One region of the Streptomyces sp. NPDC101165 genome, then DNA from elsewhere that is predicted to be linked to it. Evidence: riboswitches for the same ligand, from Rfam matches in the RefSeq annotation. Region 1 holds a riboswitch; each other region holds the start of a gene.

Evidence for each region. Region 1 has a riboswitch for cobalamin ahead of ACIRVH_RS21560 (cobalamin biosynthesis protein). Riboswitches for the same ligand answer to the same signal wherever they lie in the genome.
Region 2: it holds a riboswitch for cobalamin, as region 1 does, so the genes downstream of both, ACIRVH_RS11185 (ribonucleoside-diphosphate reductase subunit alpha) here and ACIRVH_RS21560 (cobalamin biosynthesis protein) in region 1, are expected to answer to the same signal.
Region 3: it holds a riboswitch for cobalamin, as region 1 does, so the genes downstream of both, ACIRVH_RS26955 (CbtB-domain containing protein) here and ACIRVH_RS21560 (cobalamin biosynthesis protein) in region 1, are expected to answer to the same signal.

What each region holds. Positions count from the first base shown of each region.
Region 1 is NZ_JBIWPG010000009.1:330,066-336,284, forward strand. Features, by position in the region: gene cobN (cobaltochelatase subunit CobN) at 1-144, opposite strand, end outside; gene ACIRVH_RS21555 (cobyric acid synthase) at 141-1,673, opposite strand; gene ACIRVH_RS21560 (cobalamin biosynthesis protein) at 1,670-2,614, opposite strand; cobalamin riboswitch at 2,714-2,856, opposite strand; gene ACIRVH_RS21565 (hypothetical protein) at 3,102-3,329, opposite strand; gene ACIRVH_RS21570 (anion permease) at 3,358-4,605, opposite strand; gene ACIRVH_RS21575 (lysozyme) at 4,749-5,510, opposite strand; gene ACIRVH_RS21580 (class II aldolase/adducin family protein) at 5,699-6,219, shown strand, end outside.
Region 2 is NZ_JBIWPG010000004.1:455,029-461,247, forward strand. Features, by position in the region: gene ACIRVH_RS11180 (ribonucleotide-diphosphate reductase subunit beta) at 1-483, opposite strand, end outside; gene ACIRVH_RS11185 (ribonucleoside-diphosphate reductase subunit alpha) at 483-2,861, opposite strand; cobalamin riboswitch at 2,986-3,145, opposite strand; gene mctP (monocarboxylate uptake permease MctP) at 3,265-4,875, opposite strand; gene ACIRVH_RS11195 (DUF3311 domain-containing protein) at 4,872-5,138, opposite strand; gene ACIRVH_RS11200 (GntR family transcriptional regulator) at 5,275-6,039, opposite strand.
Region 3 is NZ_JBIWPG010000012.1:285,815-292,033, reverse strand. Features, by position in the region: gene ACIRVH_RS26960 (MMPL family transporter) at 1-1,564, shown strand, start outside; cobalamin riboswitch at 1,677-1,819, shown strand; gene ACIRVH_RS26955 (CbtB-domain containing protein) at 1,856-2,077, shown strand; gene ACIRVH_RS26950 (CbtA family protein) at 2,099-2,851, shown strand; gene ACIRVH_RS26945 (hypothetical protein) at 2,944-3,297, shown strand; gene ACIRVH_RS26940 (histidine phosphatase family protein) at 3,304-3,882, opposite strand; partial or broken gene ACIRVH_RS26935 (hypothetical protein) at 4,001-4,195, opposite strand; partial or broken gene ACIRVH_RS26930 (MFS transporter) at 4,369-4,838, opposite strand; partial or broken gene ACIRVH_RS26925 (Pls/PosA family non-ribosomal peptide synthetase) at 5,005-6,219, opposite strand, start outside.

The DNA.
Region 1 (6,219 bases):
GGCGATGTCCGCGCCCTCGACGAGGCCCGGCAGCTCCTCCGCGACGTCCACCCGGGTGGGGTTCCCGATCCGGTAGCCGGCGCCGGAGGCCCGGGCCGCCAGCAGATCGGTGTCGGCGGTCGACAACAACAACACTGTGCTCATGCGGGCGCTCCCGGTGGAATGAAAGGCAGTCCTTGCGGCGCGCCCGACTCGATGAGCCGCCAGAGCGCGTCCGTGTCCGCGTGCTGTTCGATCAGGTCGCCGAGCCGGTCGAGCTGCTCCTCGCGCAGCGCGGCGAACGAGGTGTCGGGGGCCGGTACGAAGCGGCGCCCCGCGGCGGCCGCCACCTCGCGCAGGAAGGCCCGCCGGAAACCGTCCGACTCCAGCGAGCCGTGCCAGTGCGTGCCCCAGGTCTGACCGACCCGGCAGCCGTCCAGGCCGTGTCCCCTGCCATCGGTGATGAACGCCTCCCCTCCCTCGACGGAGGCGACCCCGTGATGGATCTCGTAGCCCTCGACCCGCTCCCCGAGGGCTTCCCCGGTCGGCCGGGTGAGGGTCTTCTCGCGGGCGAACCGCACCCGCACGGGGAGCACTCCGAGCCCCGCGACGCTGCCGGCGCGCGACTCGACCTCGTCCTCGATGTGCTCGCCGAGGATCTGGAAGCCGCCGCAGACGCCGAGAACCGGGCGTCCCTCCGCGGCCCTTCTGACGAGGGCGTCCGCGAGGCCCCGCTCCCGCAGCCAGGCGAGGGCCCTGACCGTCCCCCGGGTCCCCGGGATCACCACGAGGTCGGCGTCCGCCAGCTCCTCCGGCCGGTCCACGAACCGCACGACGACGCCCGGTTCGGCGGCCAGCGCGTCCACGTCCGTAAAGTTGGACATGAGCGGGAGCGCGCAGACCGCTACCCGCAGCACGTCCTCGCCGACGGGCGGGGCGGTGTTCGACTCCCGCACGGTCCCGCGCAGCGAGACCCTCAGTCCGTCCTCCTCGTCGATACCGAGCCCGTGCCGGAACGGCAGCACGCCGTAGGTGTGCCGCCCGGTGAGCCCGTGCAGCATGTCCAACCCCGGCTCCAGCAGGCTGACATCCCCACGGAACTTGTTCACCAGGAACCCGGCGACCAGCTCCTGGTCCTCCCGGGACAGCAGCGCGACGGTTCCGAAGAAGGAGGCGAACACGCCCCCGCGGTCGATGTCGCCCACCACCAGCACGGGCAGCCGCGCGTTCCGCGCGATCCCCATGTTCACGATGTCGGTACGCCGCAGATTGATCTCCGCGGGCGAACCGGCCCCCTCACAGATCACCGCGTCATACGTGCCCCGCAACTCGGCCAGACAGTCCAGCACCGTGCCGAGCAGCTGCTGTTGGCGCCCCCCGTGGTACCCGCGTGCGCTCAGCTCGCCCACCGGCTTGCCGAGCAGCACCACCTGGCTGCTCTGCTCGCCACCGGGCTTGAGCAGCACGGGGTTCATCAGCGCGGTCGGCTCGACACGACAGGCCTGGGCCTGCATGGCCTGGGCCCGCCCGATCTCGGCGCCCTCCCGGGTCACGAACGAGTTGAGGGACATGTTCTGCGCCTTGAAGGGCGCGACCTTGACGCCCTGGCGCACCAGCCACCGGCAGATCCCGGCCGTCACGACGCTCTTGCCGGCGTCGGAGGTGGTGCCGGCGACGAGAAGACCACCGTTCACTTCCCACGTCCCTTCACGAGTCGGCGCGCGGCGACCGTGACGCCGAGCGCGAGCAGGCCGACCCGGCGGGAGAGCCGTACGGCCCGGTCGATGTCGGTGACCCGGACGGCCCGTCCGGTGTCCCCGCCCAGTACGGGCCGGTGTTCGACGCGCCCGCCGTAGGAGAGCGTCCCGCCCAGCCGCACACCGAGGGCACCCGCGAACGAGGCCTCGACGGGCCCGGCGTTGGGGCTCGGGTGCTTGCGGGCGTCCGCCCGCCAGGCACGCACGGCGCCGCGGGGGTCCGGTCCGGCCACGGCGGCGAGTACGGCGGTCAGCCGCGCCCCCGGCCAGCCGACGAGGTCGTCGAGCCGGGCGGAGGCCCAGCCGTAGCGCCGGAAGCGGGCCGACCTGTGCCCCACCATCGCGTCCAGGGTGTTGACGGCCCGGAACCCGAGCAGCCCCGGCACCCCGCCCACCGCACCCCACACGAGCGCGCCCACGACGGCGTCGGAGGTGTTCTCGGCGACGGACTCGACCACGGCCCGGGCGATCCCGTCGGCGTCGAGGGCCTGCGGATCCCGCCCGCACAGATGCGGCAGCCGCGCCCGGGCCGCCTCGACGTCCCCGGCCTCCAGCGCGCGCCCGACGGTCCACGCCTCCCGGGCGAGCGAAGTACCCCCGACCACGGCCCAGGTGGCGGCGGCGGTCAGCGCGACGGAAGCGACGGGGGAGCGGCGCACGGCCCGCTCGGCCACGGCCCCCAGCGCGACGGCACCTCCGGCGCACACGGCGGTGTGCAGCGCACCCCAGCCGCGGTGGTCGTGCCACAGCGCGCGTTCCACGGCGGCGGCTGCCCGGCCGAACGCGGCGACCGGGTGCCCACGGCGCGGATCGCCGAGGACCAGGTCGCCGAGGAGGCCGGCGGCGGCGCCGTACGCGTAGCAGCGATCGGCACCCATCGGCTCAGCCGGCCGTGGGGGCAGGCAGGGCCTGGTTACTGAACCTCAATCGGCAGCCGCGCATGGCGATATGTCCTCACTCAGGGTGTCCACGCCCTGGTTCGACGAGACCGGCGGTGAGAGTTCCTGGCTCCCGGGGATTTCTTCCCCGGTGACAGTGGCGGGACCGCGCCGGATTCGCACCGGCTTCCTCTCCTGCCGCCGTACATGGCCTGGGCAGTCCACCACGCGCCCGGAAGGGCCGTCAACTTGCCTTTGACCTGGGATGCCGGACTGTGCTGAGGCCCACACCGCGGGCACGCGGGGCGGCGCCGAGCGACCGGGTTGCGGTGAATTCCACTCCCTCGGGCGGCACTCGGGGCTCCCGTTCGTACTCACGGACCGTCACGGCCCGCACCGGCGCGTACGTCTCAGGGGCGGACATGCGTCCGCCCTGTCGTTCCGCTGGAGCGGTGCCGACAGGGCGGACGAGGGAGAGACTTCGGTGTCAGGGCTTCGCCACGATCAGATAGATCCCGTACGCCACCGCAGCGGCACAGGCCGCGAAGCACACGTACGCACCGGTCACGGACAGCGCCGCGGACCCACCCTGCGCCGTGGCCTTCTCGCGGCGCGACAGGCCGTTGACGCCGAGGGTGAACAGGGCCACCAGGCCCACCGTGAACGCGAGGCTGACGCCGAAGACGGAGCCGAGGGCCGCCCAGTCGATCTTCATGGGGATGCTTCCTTCAGTTTCCGGGCGGTCAGACTGCGGCGGCCGGCGGGGTCGCCGGAGCCGGTTCGGTGGTGGCCTGCGCCGGGATCGTGGCCGACAGACCCTCGGCGACGGTGCCCGCGGGCGGCGGGGTCACCGCGGCGATGGCGGTGGTCACCACACCGGCCGGCTCCACCGTGTCGTCGACGACGTTGGTGTGGTCCACGACCTCGCGGCGGGAGATCTTCCAGATCGCGGCGCTGGCACCGACCAGGAAGACGGCGACGGCCGCGGTGCCCCAGTCACCCAGGTCCGTGACGGACTCGGCGCCCGCGCCGACCAGCGCGGCGGCCGGCAGGGTCAGCCCCCAGGCGATGAACATGCGGGTCGCGGTGGACCAGCGGACCACACCGCCCTTGCGGCCCAGGCCCGCACCCATCACCGAGCCGGAGACGACGTGGGTGGTGGAGAGGGAGAAGCCGAGGTGCGAGGAGGCCAGGATGGCCGTGGCCGCGCTGGTCTGGGCGGCGAAGCCCTGTCGCGGCTCCAGGTCGGTCAGGCCCTTGCCCATGGTGCGGATGATGCGCCAGCCGCCGATGTAGGTGCCGAGCGCGATGGCCAGACCCGCGGAGAGGATGACCCAGGTGGGAGGGTTGGAGCCGGGGGCGATGGCGCCGCCCGCGATGAGGGCGAGGGTGATGATGCCCATCGTCTTCTGCGCGTCGTTGGTGCCGTGGGCGAGGGAGACCAGACCGGCGGAGGCGATCTGACCGGCGCGGTAGCCCTTGCGGGTGGCCTCGCCTTCGGCGTTCTTGCCGATGCCGTAGGAGAAGCGGGTGGCCAGCATCGCGGCGAGACCCGCGACGATCGGCGCGGCGACCGCCGGGAGCAGCACCTTGGTGACGAGCACGTCACTGTGGACGGCACCGAAGCCGGCGGAGGCGACGGTGGCGCCGATCAGGCCGCCCATCAGGGCGTGCGAGGAGCTGGACGGCAGTCCGACCAGCCAGGTCAGCAGGTTCCAGAGGATCGCGCCGACCAGGGCGGCGAATATGACCTCGGGACGGATGCCGGTCTCATCGACCAGGCCCTTGGAGATCGTGTTGGCGACCTCCACGGAGAGGAAAGCGCCTACAAGGTTGAGGGCGGCGGACATGACCACCGCGACCTTGGGCTTGAGTGCACCGGTCGAGATGGTGGTGGCCATCGCGTTGGCGGTGTCATGAAAACCGTTCGTGAAATCGAACGCAAGTGCGGTTACCACCACAATCGCGAGGATCAGCGAGAAGTTTTCCATTTACCCAGGCAATCGTTCGAGGTCGTTGGCTGTTGGACCGTAGGCAACCTGGGTGAACGGAAGGTGAACTGGGGCGGGCGTCAGGGTGTCATCAGGGGGGTGGGTGGGATTTCGTTCGGATCCAAGCCCCAGGCGCCCCTTGGCTACCAACCCCGCGCGAAGGCCCGCAGCCGGCTCGGCGGCCCGTTGAAGAGATTCTGGTCACCCGGCAGACCGCCCTCGGTGCCGAACTGCCAGAAGGTCCACTGCGTCCAGCCGCCCGGCAGTTCTCCCGGGTCCGACGTGCCGTGCCGGGCGATCCACAGGGGGTGGTCCGCGGCGAAGGCGCGGCTGTCGCCGGTGCAGGCCTGCCACCAGTGGGCGGTGGTGTAGATGACCGGACGCCGGCCGGTCTCCCGCTCGACCTCGTCGCTGAAGGAGCGGATCCAGTCGACCATCCCCGTCCAGCCCAGCCCGTAGCACTTGTGCTCGTCGTCGTACGGGTTGTACTCGATGTCGAGCGCGGGCGGCAGCGTCCAGCCGTCCGCCCGCCAGTCCCCGCCGTGCTGCACGAAGTACGCGGCCTGCTCGGCGCCCGAGGAGCGGTCCGGCCGTGCGAAGTGGTACGCGCCCCGGACCAGGCCCGCCTGGCGTGCGCCTTCGTACTGCCGGTCGAAGTAGGGGTTGCGGTAGGTCGTGGACTCGGTCGCCTTGATGTAGGTGAACCGTGCGCCGTCCGACCGGGCGGCGGGGAAGTCGACGTGCTGCTGGTGGGACGACACGTCGTGCCCTCTGAGCGGGCCCACGGCGGAGGCCGGTGCCCCGGCGGCCGCGGCCTGGCTGCCCGTGAGGGCGAGGGCCGCGGTGGCGGCCGCGAGCACGACCGCGCGGCGACGGGAGCGGGAGGCGGTGCGAGCACGAGGCATGTGTCCCCCTGGAGTGGCGGTGGAACGGCGTCCAGTGAGTAAGAAAGATCATTGAATGCCTGATGATCACTTGAAACATGATGATTTCGGGTTTTTCGCGGTGGTCTTCACCCGTTCGGCGGTACGGGTTCCGGTCCGAAGCGCGCCGACGGGCCGCTCCGAGCCGGGCCGGCTGGCAGGATCACGGCATGGCTGAACAGCGGCGGGAAGCGGAGCGGGAAGCGGAAGCGGCGCGCGTCTGGGAGGCGCTGGTCGCCACGGCCCGCCGGACGGTAGCCGACGGCCTGGTCGTCGGCACCTCGGGAAACGTCTCGGCACGCGTCGGGGACGTCGTACTGGTCACCCCTTCGGGCGTGCCCTACGACCGGCTGACCCCGGACGACATCACCGGCGTCGACCTCGACGGGCGCCAGGTGCTCGGCACACTGGGACCGACCAGCGAACTGCCCATGCACCTCGCCGTCTACCGCACGACCGACGCCCGGGCCGTCGTCCACACCCACGCCGTGCACGCCACGGCCGTCTCCACCCTCGTGACCGAGCTGCCGCCGATCCACTACATGGCCGGCGCCCTCGGCGGACGCGTGCGCGTCGCCCGCTATGCCACCTACGGCACCGACGAGCTGGCCGCGAACATGCTCGACGCCCTCGCCGACCGCTCCGGCTGCCTCCTGCAGAACCACGGCACGATCACCTACGGCGCCAGCCT
Region 2 (6,219 bases), on a different contig from region 1:
CTTGGACTCCAGGCGGTCCAGCTTCTCGACCTCGTTGATCCACTTGAAGCAGAACCCGGCCTTCTCACGGATCGACGGGATGTTCTCCACGGCCGCGAAGGCGGCGGCGCGGTCGTCCGGGTCGGGCAGGTAGGTGTCGAGCAGCGTCAGATAGAACTGGACGTGCACGGCCTCCTCGAAGAGCTGGCGCGACAGGTACAGGCGCGCCTCCGGGGAGTTGATGTGCTTGTACAGCGTCAGCACCAGGTTGTTCGCGACGATCGAGTCGCCCGTCGCGAAGAAGGCCACCAGACGGCCGATCAGGTGCTGCTCGGCCGGCGTCAGCTTGGCGAGGTCGGCGACGTCCGAGTGGAGGTCGACCTCCTCGACGGTCCAGGTGTTCTTGATGGCGTCCCGGTAGCGCTCGTAGAAGTCGGGGTAGCGCATGGGACGCAGGGTCAGTTCGAAGCCCGGGTCGAGCAGGTTCTGGTTACGGGTGGTCATTACTGGCAGGCCTCGCAGGACTCGGGGTTCTCAAGGGAGCAGGCGACGGCGTCGGGGTCGGCGGCCTGCTGCACGGGGATGGGTGTCTGGCTCTGCGCCTGGGCGGCGCGGGCGATGCGGGTCGCCGGGCGGGAGCGCAGGTAGTACGTCGTCTTCAGGCCCTGCTTCCAGGCGTACGCGTACATCGAGGAGAGCTTGCCGATCGTCGGCGTCTCCAGGAACAGGTTCAGGGACTGCGACTGGTCCAGGAACGGGGTGCGGGCCGCGGCCATGTCGATCAGGCCGCGCTGCGGGATCTCCCACGCCGTGCGGTACAGCGCCCGCACGTCGGCCGGGATCCACACGAAGTCCTGCACCGAGCCGTTGGAGTCGCGCAGCGCCTCACGGGTGCGCGCGTCCCAGACGCCCAGCTCCTTGAGGTCCTGCACCAGGTAGGAGTTGACCTGCAGGAACTCGCCGGACAGCGTCTCGCGCTTGAACAGGTTGGAGACCTGCGGCTCGATGCACTCGTACACGCCCGCGATGGAAGCGATGGTGGCGGTCGGGGCGATCGCCAGCAGCAGCGAGTTGCGCATGCCGACCGCGGCGATCCGCTCGCGCAGGGCCGCCCAGCGCTCGGGCCAGGTCAGCTCGGCGTCGTAGTGGTCGGGGTGCAGGACACCCCGGGCGGTCCGGGTCTTCTCCCAGGCCGGCAGCGCGCCGTTGCGCTCGGCCAGGTCGGTGGAGGCCTCGTACGCGGCGAGCATGATCCGCTCGGCGATCCGCGTCGACAGCGCCTTGGCCTCGGCGGAGTCGAAGGGCAGGCGCAGCTTGAAGAAGACGTCCTGCAGACCCATCGCACCCAGGCCCACCGGACGCCACCTGGCGTTGGAGCGGCCCGCCTGCTCGGTCGGGTAGAAGTTGATGTCGACCACGCGGTCGAGGAAGGTGACGGCCGTGCGGACCGTCTCGTCGAGGCGCTCCCAGTCGATGTCCCCGCCCCGCACGAAGGCACCGAGGTTGACCGAACCCAGGTTGCAGACCGCCGTCTCGCCGTCGTCGGTGACCTCCAGGATCTCCGTGCAGAGGTTCGAGGAGTGCACGACGTGGCCCGCCTCGGCCGTCTGGTTGGCGGTGCGGTTGGCGGCGTCCTTGAAGGTCATCCAGCCGTTGCCGGTCTGCGCGAGGGTGCGCATCATGCGGCCGTACAGGTCGCGGGCCGGGATGGTCTTCTTCGCGAGCCCGTTCGCCTCCGCCTTGCGGTACGCGGCGTCGAACTCCTCGCCCCACAGGTCGACCAGCTCCGGCACGTCCGCCGGGGAGAACAGCGACCACTGCTCGTCGGCGTTGACCCGGCGCATGAACTCGTCCGGGATCCAGTGCGCGAGGTTGAGGTTGTGGGTACGGCGGGCGTCCTCACCGGTGTTGTCGCGCAGCTCCAGGAACTCCTCGATGTCGGAGTGCCAGGTCTCCAGGTACACCGCGGCCGCGCCCTTGCGCCGGCCGCCCTGGTTCACGGCGGCCACCGAGGCGTCCAGGGTCTTCAGGAACGGGACGATGCCGTTGGAGTGCCCGTTGGTGCCGCGGATCAGCGAACCGCGGCTGCGGATCCGGGAGTACGACAGCCCGATGCCGCCGGCGTGCTTCGAGAGGCGGGCGACCTGGTGGTAGCGGTCGTAGATGGAGTCCAGCTCGTCCAGCGGGGAGTCGAGGAGGTAGCAGGACGACATCTGGGGGTGCCGCGTGCCGGAGTTGAAGAGGGTGGGGGAGGAGGGCAGGTAGTCGAGGCGGCTCATGAGCCCGTAGAGCGCGGCGACTTCGTCGACGGAGCGGGTCGTGTCGTCCTCGGCGAGACCCGCGGCGACGCGCAGCATGAAGTGCTGGGGCGTCTCGATCACCTTGCGGGTGAAGGGGTGGCGCAGCAGGTAGCGGCTGTGCAGGGTGCGCAGGCCGAAGTAGCCGAAGCGGTCGTCGCCGTTCGCGTCGATCAGCGTGTCGAGACGCGCGGCGTGCAGCCGTACGAACTCCGCCGTGCGGTCGGCGACCAGGCCCTCGCGGTGGCCCACGGCGACGGACTCGGTGAAGGACGTCACGCCCTGCGAGGCGGCCTCGGCGCGGATCGAGACGGTCAGCAGCCGGGCGGCCAGCCGGGAGTAGGCGGGGTCCTCGGAGATGAGGCCGGCGGCCGCCTCCGTGGCCAGCTCGCGCAGCTCCGCCTCGTCGGCCCGGGCGGACCGGCCCCGCAGCGCGGCCGCGGCGACCCGGCCGGGGTCGGCGTCGGGGAGGTCGGCGGTCAGCTCGGTCAGGGTCCGCAGCAGCGCGGCACCGGGACCGTCGGTCTCCACCGGAGCTGCGGTCGCCTGGACGGCTGAAGCCGGGTCGGCTGGCGCGATGGTCACGTGGGGCTCTCCCTCGCTCGGCACAGGGCCTGGCGGAGGGCAGGGGGCAGCACGAGCGCGCACGGCGTCGCGTCCACCAGCCCACTCCACGAGGCCCGGACGTCTGAAGGCACCCGGACCGGACGGCCGGGCGCGCGCTGGCGACAGGTCCTCGGACTGAACAGGCGTGCGGATGCACGCAAGTACACCGTTGCGGGACAGTTCCGGATTCGCACCGGATTCCCCTGTGGCGACAGCGAGGATGAGCATACATCTAGTGCCGGGTCGTGGTGTCACCCCCAGATGTTGTGTCTGTTGCGTGTTGCGGCGGCTTCAGAGGGTCAACAGCGGGCCGCCGTGGTGCGTGTTGTCGGCGGCCCGCTGCGGGTGGATCGTGGTTGCTCGCGCCCCTTCGGGGCGCGTCTCAGTGCCCGGCGCCTGCCGTGGCCGGCGGAAGTTCCACCTGAACTCCCGCGTCGCCCGCGTCCGCCGTGTAGTCCTCGGGGCGGGTCTCGTCGAGGCCCTCAGGGGCCTTCAGGGCCTTCAGGACGAAGGTCAGGACCACCGTGACGGCGACGTTCAGGACGAAGGCCGTGAGGCCGATGTAGCCGATCTCACCGATGCCCGGGATCTCCTTGGCGGAGCCGCCGAAGTGCTTCTGGGTCGGCGAGGCCACCCCGTAGGCGGCGACCGTGCCGTAGACCATGCCGACCGCCCAGCCGGCGAGCAGCGCCCAGCGGTGGAACCAACGGGTGAACAGGCCGCCGACCAGGGCCGGGAAGGTCTGCAGGATCCAGATGCCGCCCAGCAGCTGGAAGTTGATGGCGACCGTCTTGTCCATGGTGAGGACGAAGACCAGCGCGCCGACCTTGACCAGCAGCGACACGAGCTTGGAGACCTGGGCCTCCTGCTTCGGCGTGGCGTCCGGCCGGATGAAGTCCTTGTAGATGTTGCGGGTGAAGAGGTTCGCCGCGGCGATGGACATGATGGCCGCGGGCACGAGGGCACCGATGCCGATCGCCGCGAAGGCCACGCCCGCGAACCAGTCCGGGAACATGTTCTCGAACAGCTGCGGGATCGCCAACTGCCCGTTGGTGACGTTCACCCCGGCCGCGATCGCCATGAAGCCGAGCAGCGCGAGCAGGCCCAGCATCAGCGAGTACAGCGGCAGGATCGTGGTGTTGCGCCGGATCACCTCACGGCTCCGGGACGAGAGCGTCGCGGTGATCGAGTGCGGGTACATGAACAGCGCGAGCGCCGAACCGAGCGCCAGCGTGGCGTACGTCCACTGGCCCGCAGGGGCCGGTACGAGCCCGCCCGCACCCGCCTTCGTGAACTTCTCGCCGGCCTTGGCGAAGATGTCGTCGAACCCGCCCAGCTTGATCGGGATGTAGATGATCGCCACCGTGATGACGATGTAGATCAGCGTGTCCTTGACGAACGCGATCAGCGCGGGGGCGCGCAGACCCGACGAGTACGTGTACGCGGCCAGCACGCCGAAGGCGATGAGCAGCGGCAGGTCCTTCACGAACCAGTTGGTGTTCTCGCCGCCGCCGACGCCCATCACGTCCAGCACCGCCTGGATGCCGACGAGCTGGAGCGCGATGTACGGCATCGTCGCGAGGATGCCGGTGAGCGCCACGGCCAGCGACAGGCCCTTGGAGCCGAAGCGGCCGCGCACGAAGTCCGAGGTCGTCACATAGCCGTGCTTGTGCGAGACCGACCAGAGGCGGGGCAGGAACGTGAAGATCAGCGGGTAGACCAGGATGGTGTACGGCACGGCGAAGAAGCCGGCCGCCCCCGCCGTGTAGATCGCCGCCGGCACGGCGACGAAGGTGTACGCCGTGTACAGGTCGCCGCCGAGCAGGAACCAGGTGATCCAGGTGCCGAACGACCGTCCGCCCAGGCCCCATTCGTCCAGGGAGTGCTCGTTCTCGGCCCTGCGCCAGCGGGCGGCCAGGAAGCCCATGACCGTGACGGCCAGGAAGAAGAAGATGAAGACGCCGAGCGCGACGCCGTTGACGCCGTTCTTCACTGCGCCGCCCCCTTGTCCTGAGTGGCCCTGCGGGCGCTCTGGTCACGCTGCCAGAGCTGGTACGCGAGCATCGTGAGCGCAGTGGAGACCAGCACCCACAGCATCTGGTACCAGTAGAAGAACGGGATCCCGATGAACGCGGGGCCCGTCTTGGCGTACGAGCCCACCCACAGCATCGCCACGAAGGGCGCGACGAGACACAGGCCGATGATCACGCGGGCCGGCGTCACCACCGGTGGTCTCACTTCAGGCGTTTCGGACATGCCACGGCTCCGTCCCCTGGTTGATCACCTGTGTAATGCGCAGGCAATCTAGGTGACGGTGTCGTGGCAGCGGAAGACCTCGTCCGTACAACGGTATGTCGATTTGGAGGTTGTGGCGTGAAGACGCCAACTTCCCTCAGTCCTGCGGGCGCTTGAGCCTCGCCACGAACTTGTACCGGTCGCCCCGGTAGACGGAGCGCACCCACTCCACCGGCTTGCCCTCGCGGTCCAGGGAGTGACGGGAGAGCATCAGCATCGGCAGGCCCACGTCGGTGCCCAGCAGGCCCGCCTCGCGCGGGGTGGCCAGGGAGGTCTCGATGGTCTCCTCGGCCTCGGCGAGATGGACGTCGTAGACCTCGGCGAGCGCGGTGTACAGGGACGTGTACTTCACCAGCGAGCGCCTGAGCGCCGGGAAACGCTTGGCCGAAAGGTGGGTGGTCTCGATCGCCATCGGCTCGCCGTTGGCCATGCGCAGCCGCTCGATGCGCAGCACGCGTCCGCCGGCCGTGATGTCGAGCAGCTCCGCGAGCCGGTCGTCGGCCGTGATGTAGCCGATGTCGAGCAGCTGCGAGGTGGGCTCCAGGCCCTGGGCTCGCATGTCCTCCGTGTACGAGGTGAGTTGCAGCGCCTGCGAGACCTTCGGTTTAGCGACGAAGGTGCCCTTGCCCTGGATGCGCTCGAGGCGGCCCTCGACGACGAGCTCCTGCAGGGCCTGACGGACGGTGGTGCGGGAGGTGTCGAACTCGGCCGCCAGCGTGCGCTCGGGCGGGACCGGCGTGCCCGGCGCCTGTGTCTCCGTCATGTCGAGCAGATGCTTCTTCAAGCGGTAGTACTTGGGCACGCGCGCGGTACGGACCGTCGTCCCGGCCTCGTTCTCCGCACTGCCGACGTCGGTGCTCATGCTCTGCCTTCCCGGCTCCTGATGCCGAAAGCGACCGACATCCCATCGGCCACGGCTCACATCGTGGCACGGCTTCGCGCGTCAGGGCTCCACCCGCACGCTCCGTGATCTCCTCTATATACCGTCGCACCCATTGTTGGTCTAGTCCAACGGATGGTGCGCCGGTACCGGTGCGGGTGC
Region 3 (6,219 bases), on a different contig from region 1:
GATCGGCGTGGTGTCCGCCGTCGCCAACGGCCTGATCGCCTACGCCACCAAGCTGTTCGACCTGCAGGCCAACAGCTCGATCTCGTCGATCCTGATCGTCGTGCTCTTCGGTGTGGGCACGGACTACTTCCTCTTCCTGATGTTCCGCTACCGCGAGCGCCTGCGCGCCGGCGACGAGCCGAAGCAGGCCATGATCAACGCGGTCGACCGGGTCGGCGAGGCCATCGCCTCGGCCGCCGGAGCGGTCATCATCGCCTTCCTCGCGCTGGCGCTGTCCACGCTCGGCTTCCTCAAGCAGATGGGCCCCGCCCTCGCCATCGCGGTCGCCGCCACGCTGGTCGCGGGCCTGACCCTGATCCCGGCCGTGGTCTCGCTCATCGGACCGAAGGTCTTCTGGCCCTCCAAGTCCTGGCAACGGGAGCCGGAGAACGCCCGGTTCGCCGCCCTCGGCCGGGGCGTGCAGCGCCGCCCGGCGCTGACCGCCGCGCTGTCCGGCCTCGTCCTGGTCGCACTGTCGCTCGGCACCCTCGGCTTCAACGCCACGTTCGACCTGGCGGCGGGCTCCATGCCCAAGACCAAGGAGTCCATGGTCGTCCAGGACGAGATGCAGAAGGCGTACTCGGCGGGCGCGGCCGCACCCACCGACGTCTTCCTGTCCAGCACCGACGGCAAGCCGCTGGACAAGTCCGGCCTGGACGCGTACGCGCAGAAGCTCGGTGCCGTGGACGGCGTCGCGAACGCCCGTCTGGCCCAGCTGAACAAGGGCGGCACCACCGCCGACTTCACCGTCACGCTCAAGTACGAGGCGTCGACGGACAAGGCGATCGACGCCGTGGGCGAGGTGCGCGACGTCGCGCACTCCGACGCACCCGAGGGCACCGAAGCCCTCGTCGGCGGTATGTCCTCGATCTTCAAGGACATCGCCACGGCGGTCAACCACGACTACCGGACGGTCTTCCCCGTGGCCGCCCTCCTCATCATGGTCATCCTGGGGCTGCTGCTGCGCAGTGTGGTCGCCCCCTGGTACCTGATGGCCTCGGTGGGGCTCGGCTTCGGTGCCACGCTCGGCGCCACGGTCTGGATCTTCCAGGAGGGACAGGGACACTCGGGTCTGATGTTCATGCTCCCGGTGATCATGTATCTGTTCGTGGTGGCCATCGGCACCGACTACAACATCCTCATGATCGCCCGGCTCCGCGAGGAGGCCCGCGAGGGCCGCGAGCCCCGCGAGGCGGCCGGCATGGCGCTCCGGCACGCCGGACCGACCGTCGCGGCGGCCGGCTTCATCCTCGCGGCGACCTTCGCCACGATGATGCTGGCGGGCAACGCGCTGCTCACGGAGATGGGTTTCGCGGTCTCCTTCGGCATCGCGGTCGCCGCCTTCGTGATGGCGATGTTCTTCACGCCGAGCCTCACCGCGCTGATCGGCCACGCCGCCTGGTGGCCGGGCCACGGGGACCAGGCGCGGCAAGTGGCAACCGGTGCCGGATCTCCTGACGCCGGCTCGGTTCCCGGCCAGAACCGGGACACGGTCGCATCCGATCCGTCGGGTCGGCGCGGCTAGCGACACGAGGACGGAGCAGGTCTGCCGGGCCGCACAGCCCGGCAGACCCAGCCCGTCGGCGCAGCGCCGACGCGAGAGGAAGATCACGACGGACCACGCGGTCTTGGCCATGCACGCGCCACGCGGTACGGTCTGTCCGATATCGACGACGGCGAGTCGGAAGCCGGTGGGAATCCGGAACGGTCGCGCCACTGTATGCGGAACACCCCTGGGTGGCCCGTGAGTCAGACCCGTGGCCGTCGTCATGTGCACCACCGAGATGGGACGCGAACTCCCAGAGGAGGTCCTGCCATGGCGCAGACCGTCGCCCAGCCGACAGCCACCACCCCCGCCGTTCCCGCCACGCTGCCGCTGAAGGCGATCGCACCGTGGGCGGTCTTCTTCGGCATCCTCATGCTCGTCCTGCTGTACTTCGTCGGCGCCGAGCAGGGCGCCACCTCCGTGTTCAACGGCACGGACGTCCACGAGTGGGTGCACGACGCACGCCACCTTCTCGGCTTCCCCTGCCACTGACGCGAGGGACGCCGCTCGACCATGAACTCCGCAACCGTGAGAAACCTTCTCGTGCGGGGCATGCTCGCCGGCCTGGCCGCCGGCGTGCTCGCCCTCGTAGCCGCCTACTTCCTGGGTGAGCCGAACGTCGACAGCGCGATCAGCTTCGAGGACGCCCACTCCCACGAGCACGGGATGGAGGTCGTCTCCCGCTCCCTGCAGTCCACCGCGGGCCTGGCCACCGGCGTCCTCATCTACGGGGTCGCCTTCGGCGGCATCGCCGCGCTCGCCTTCTGCGTCGCGCTCGGCCGTGTCGGCCGCTTCAGCCCGCGGGCGACCGCGCTGCTGCTGTCCAGCTGTGCACTGCTCGCCGTGTACGTCGTCCCGTTCCTGAAGTACCCGGCCAACCCGCCGTCGGTCGGTGATCCCGACACCATCGGCAAGCGGACGACCCTGTACTTCCTGATGATGCTGCTCAGCGTGCTCCTGGTGGTCGCCGCCACCATCCTGGGCAAGCGCCTGGCGCCTTCCCTGGGCACCTGGTACGCGACCGTCGTTGCGGTCGCCGCCTTCGCCGTCGTGATCGGCCTGGCCTACGCCTTCCTGCCGGCCGTCAACGAGGTGCCGAAGGACTTCCCAGCCACCCTGCTGTGGCGGTTCCGCCTCTCCGCACTGGCCATCCAGGCCGTACTGTGGGGTGGATTCGGCCTGCTCTTCGGCGAGTTGGCCGAGCGGCAGCTGAACCCGAAGCCCGCGACGGCCGCGTCCGGGCGGAGAGTTCCCGCCACGCACTGATCTGTTCAGGACACGAGAGGGCCCTTCGGAACCGTCCGGGGGCCCTCTCCCGTTTCCGGGACACCTGCGGAGGCGACGAGCGGAGGAGCCGAGTGGCCAGACAACGTCCCGAACCGTGCCACATCACTCTCGGCGGACGCGAGGCGGTCGCCCTGACCATGGAGGAGTACGCCCAACTCATCGCCAGCCGACGCCAGATCGGCGGCCAGAGCGCGCGGGTACGGGTGCTCGCCCAGCAGGTCAAACGGACCGAGAGATTTCTCGACGAGCTGGCAGCCCTGGTCGATGGCCCAACGGCTGCCTGCCGCACACCGGATGAGGGCGCGGGCCGACGGACGACGGTCGACTGCCACGGCGACCACGGCACGACCGGCGACACGGACACCGACTGCCTGCGGTGCGCCATCGCGGCACTGCTGCGTCGCCATCGGGACGCCACTCCCTGACCGCCGTCAGTCCCCCGGCTGGGCGAGGCCGTGTCCGAGGCGCACGTTCCAGCGCCCGGACCGGCCGGTGACCTCCGTCGCCGTGAGCGGCGGGACGTCGAGGCGCCAGAACGCCGCCTCGGGCGCGCCCAACGCGTGTACCACCACGGCCCGTACGACATCGGGCTCCACCACGGCGATCGTCCTGCCGTCCGCCAGTCCACTCGTGTCCAGCCAGCGCGCGACCCGTGCACACAGCTCCCGCACCGACTCGCCGCCGTGCGGTGCAGCCCCGGGATCGGCCAGCCAGCGGGTCACCATCTCCGGCTCGGCGGCACCGACGTCGTCCAGCGTCCGCCCCCGCCACCGGCCCACGTCGAGGCCCGAGAGCTCCGGTTCCACCGAGGCGTCGAGGCCGAGCGCGGAGGCCGTCTCCCGGCAGCGCACGCTGGGAGAGGCGAGGACGCGGCCTGGTGCGGGCAGGGACCCGGCCGCCGACCTGGCCCGTGCCGCCGCGCCGTCCTCGATCGAGTCGCCGTCGTCGAAGCGGGCCCGCCGCAGCGAGGGCGTGGTCGCGGGTGAGATGAGAGTGACGCGGCTGGTCACGCGGTTGCTCCTCCTGCTTCCGCCGTGGGGCGGGGTGTCTGGACTGTGTGCGTACGACGGTACGGGCTTGCGGGGCAGCCGTGCAGACCCGCCCCGGCCGGGGCGGGCTCGGTGACTGGATCTCCGTGCGCACGGTCCGCGTCGCGGTGACCAGGTTCTCCAGGGAGGCCCGTACCTCCGGCCAGCCGCGGGTCTTGAGCCCGCAGTCCGGGTTGACCCACAGGCGTTCGGCCGGGATGGCCGCGAGCCCGAGGCGCAGGAGGTCGGCCGCCTCGCCCGCGCCGGGCACGCGCGGGGAGTGGATGTCGTAGACATGCCATTGTGGGGCTGTAGCGGTGCTCTGCAGGTGAGGCCAAGAAGGCCACCGTGGCAGTTGGGCCCATCCTGAACACGATGACGCTGCCCCAGTGGCTCATCTTCTGTGTCGCAGGCGCGTCGGCGACTGGGCAACTCACAATGGGCCAGGTGGGCGCAAGTATGGGATGTTGCAGTCGCTGGGGCGAAGACGGTGGAGGCGAAACCGCCCGCGAGTGTCACGACGGTCAGGGCGCGGACGTGGTCCGGGGCTCACCATCGGGTCAGGGCGGCGAAGGCCGGCTGGTAGAAGGTGGAGGCCTTGGCGAGTCAGGCGAGCAGCCAGCCGAGGGTGAAGATGGCGGTGTTGGGACTGTGGCCACGATCAGGAGGCTGAGCGCGCCAAGGGCCGAGCCGGCGGTCATCATTGTGTGCGGCCCGCGGGGGTCGAGCATGCGACCGATGCGGATCCCCGCCAGGGGGGAGACCAGCAGTGCCGTGGAGAGAGCGGCCGTGGTCGCTCCTGTGGACCATCCGGTGTCGGCGGTGATCTGCGGGTTCAGGACGGGGAACGCGTAGTACACGATGCCCCAGTTGGTGATCTGCGTGACGCACAGTGCGGGCAGTGCGGCCCCGCTGGAAGGGGTGTTGAGGCTGGTCACGATCCGCAGCAGCCGCCTGCCCGGCACTCTGCCTTTGACCCCCGGCGACGACCGTGACGGGATCCTCATGGTGCTTCGAGAGCTGTACTCCGGGTCTCTCCCGGCGTCCTTGCGGTCATTGCCGATACGGGCACCGTGACGGTCGGCTGTAGATCGGTCGGTTGGCCTACCGTTCGCCGGCGGCATCTGCTTCCCGGGCGGGATTTCCCTCCCACCGTGCTGCAGGGGGGACTTCCTCGCCCTTCATCAGGAAGGAGTCGGGGGCGAGCTGTGCCTGGTCGCCGAGCGTGGTGCCGTAGTGGACGAAGGCTCCCACGCCGAGGGTGACGCCCGCGCCGATCTTGGCGTGGTCGGACTTGAAGGTGCCGTCCTCCTGCGAGTGGCACTGGATGACGCTGCCGGCGTTGAGGGTGCTGCCGTCTCCGATGCTGACGAGGGCCCGCTCGGTCATCGTGCAGCCGTCGTCGAAGACCCGGCGACCGATCCTGGCGCCCAGGAGCCGCCAAGCCATGGCCTTGAACGGCGTGCCGTTGAAGACCTGTATGTAGTCGTGGGACGTCAGCTTCCAGTAGCGCTCGTGGCTCCAGAAGTCGGGCTCGTAGATCGAGCAGTACAGCGACCTCAGCGGCCGGAATCCCGTGACGGTTCTTTCGATCAGCGTGAAGTAGAGGACGGTGAACGCGAGGGTGAGCAGGCTCGCCAGCACATAGGCCGGCGCACCGATGGTCTCGTAGAGATCGACGGCAGCCATGGTGATGAGGGCGAGTACGAAGAAGTGGAACCAGCGCGCCAGCAGGTGCAGGCTCGCGGTGAGCGCGTTGTGCCTGTTCTTCGCGGTGAGCCGGCGGCGCAGTTCGTCACCCTGGGCGAGGTGGTCGAACCGGGTGTCGCGCAGCACCGTGCGCGGGATCTCGAAGCTGGGTGAGCCGAGCAGTCCGATGCCTTCGCGTACCGGGCCGTCGACGGGAACCATGACCTTGGTCGCGAGCAGGCAGTTGTCGCCGGTCCGGCCGTGTGAGGGGTAGGCGATGCGGTTGCCGAGGAAGTTGTTCGGCCCGATCGCGGTGGGGGAAGAGCGGAAGGACGAGCTGGAGAAGTCGGCGTTGATGATCGAGAGGCCGTCGGCGACCATCGTCCCGCTCCCCACGGTGCTGAGGTAGGGGGTGTCGTGCTTGACGGCCGTGCCGAAGTTCGACCCGGTCTGTTCGACGTGGCACAAGTCGTATCCGAGGCACCTCAGGTAGTGCACGATCGCGGAGCTGTCGCCGAAGAGCATGTTGAAGAACCTGATGTTGGTCAGCCGTGTGATCGCCCGCTGGATGCCGTGGTGGAAGCCGTACAGCGGGTAGGTCCTGCCCGGTTCGATCGCCCGGCTGAGCAG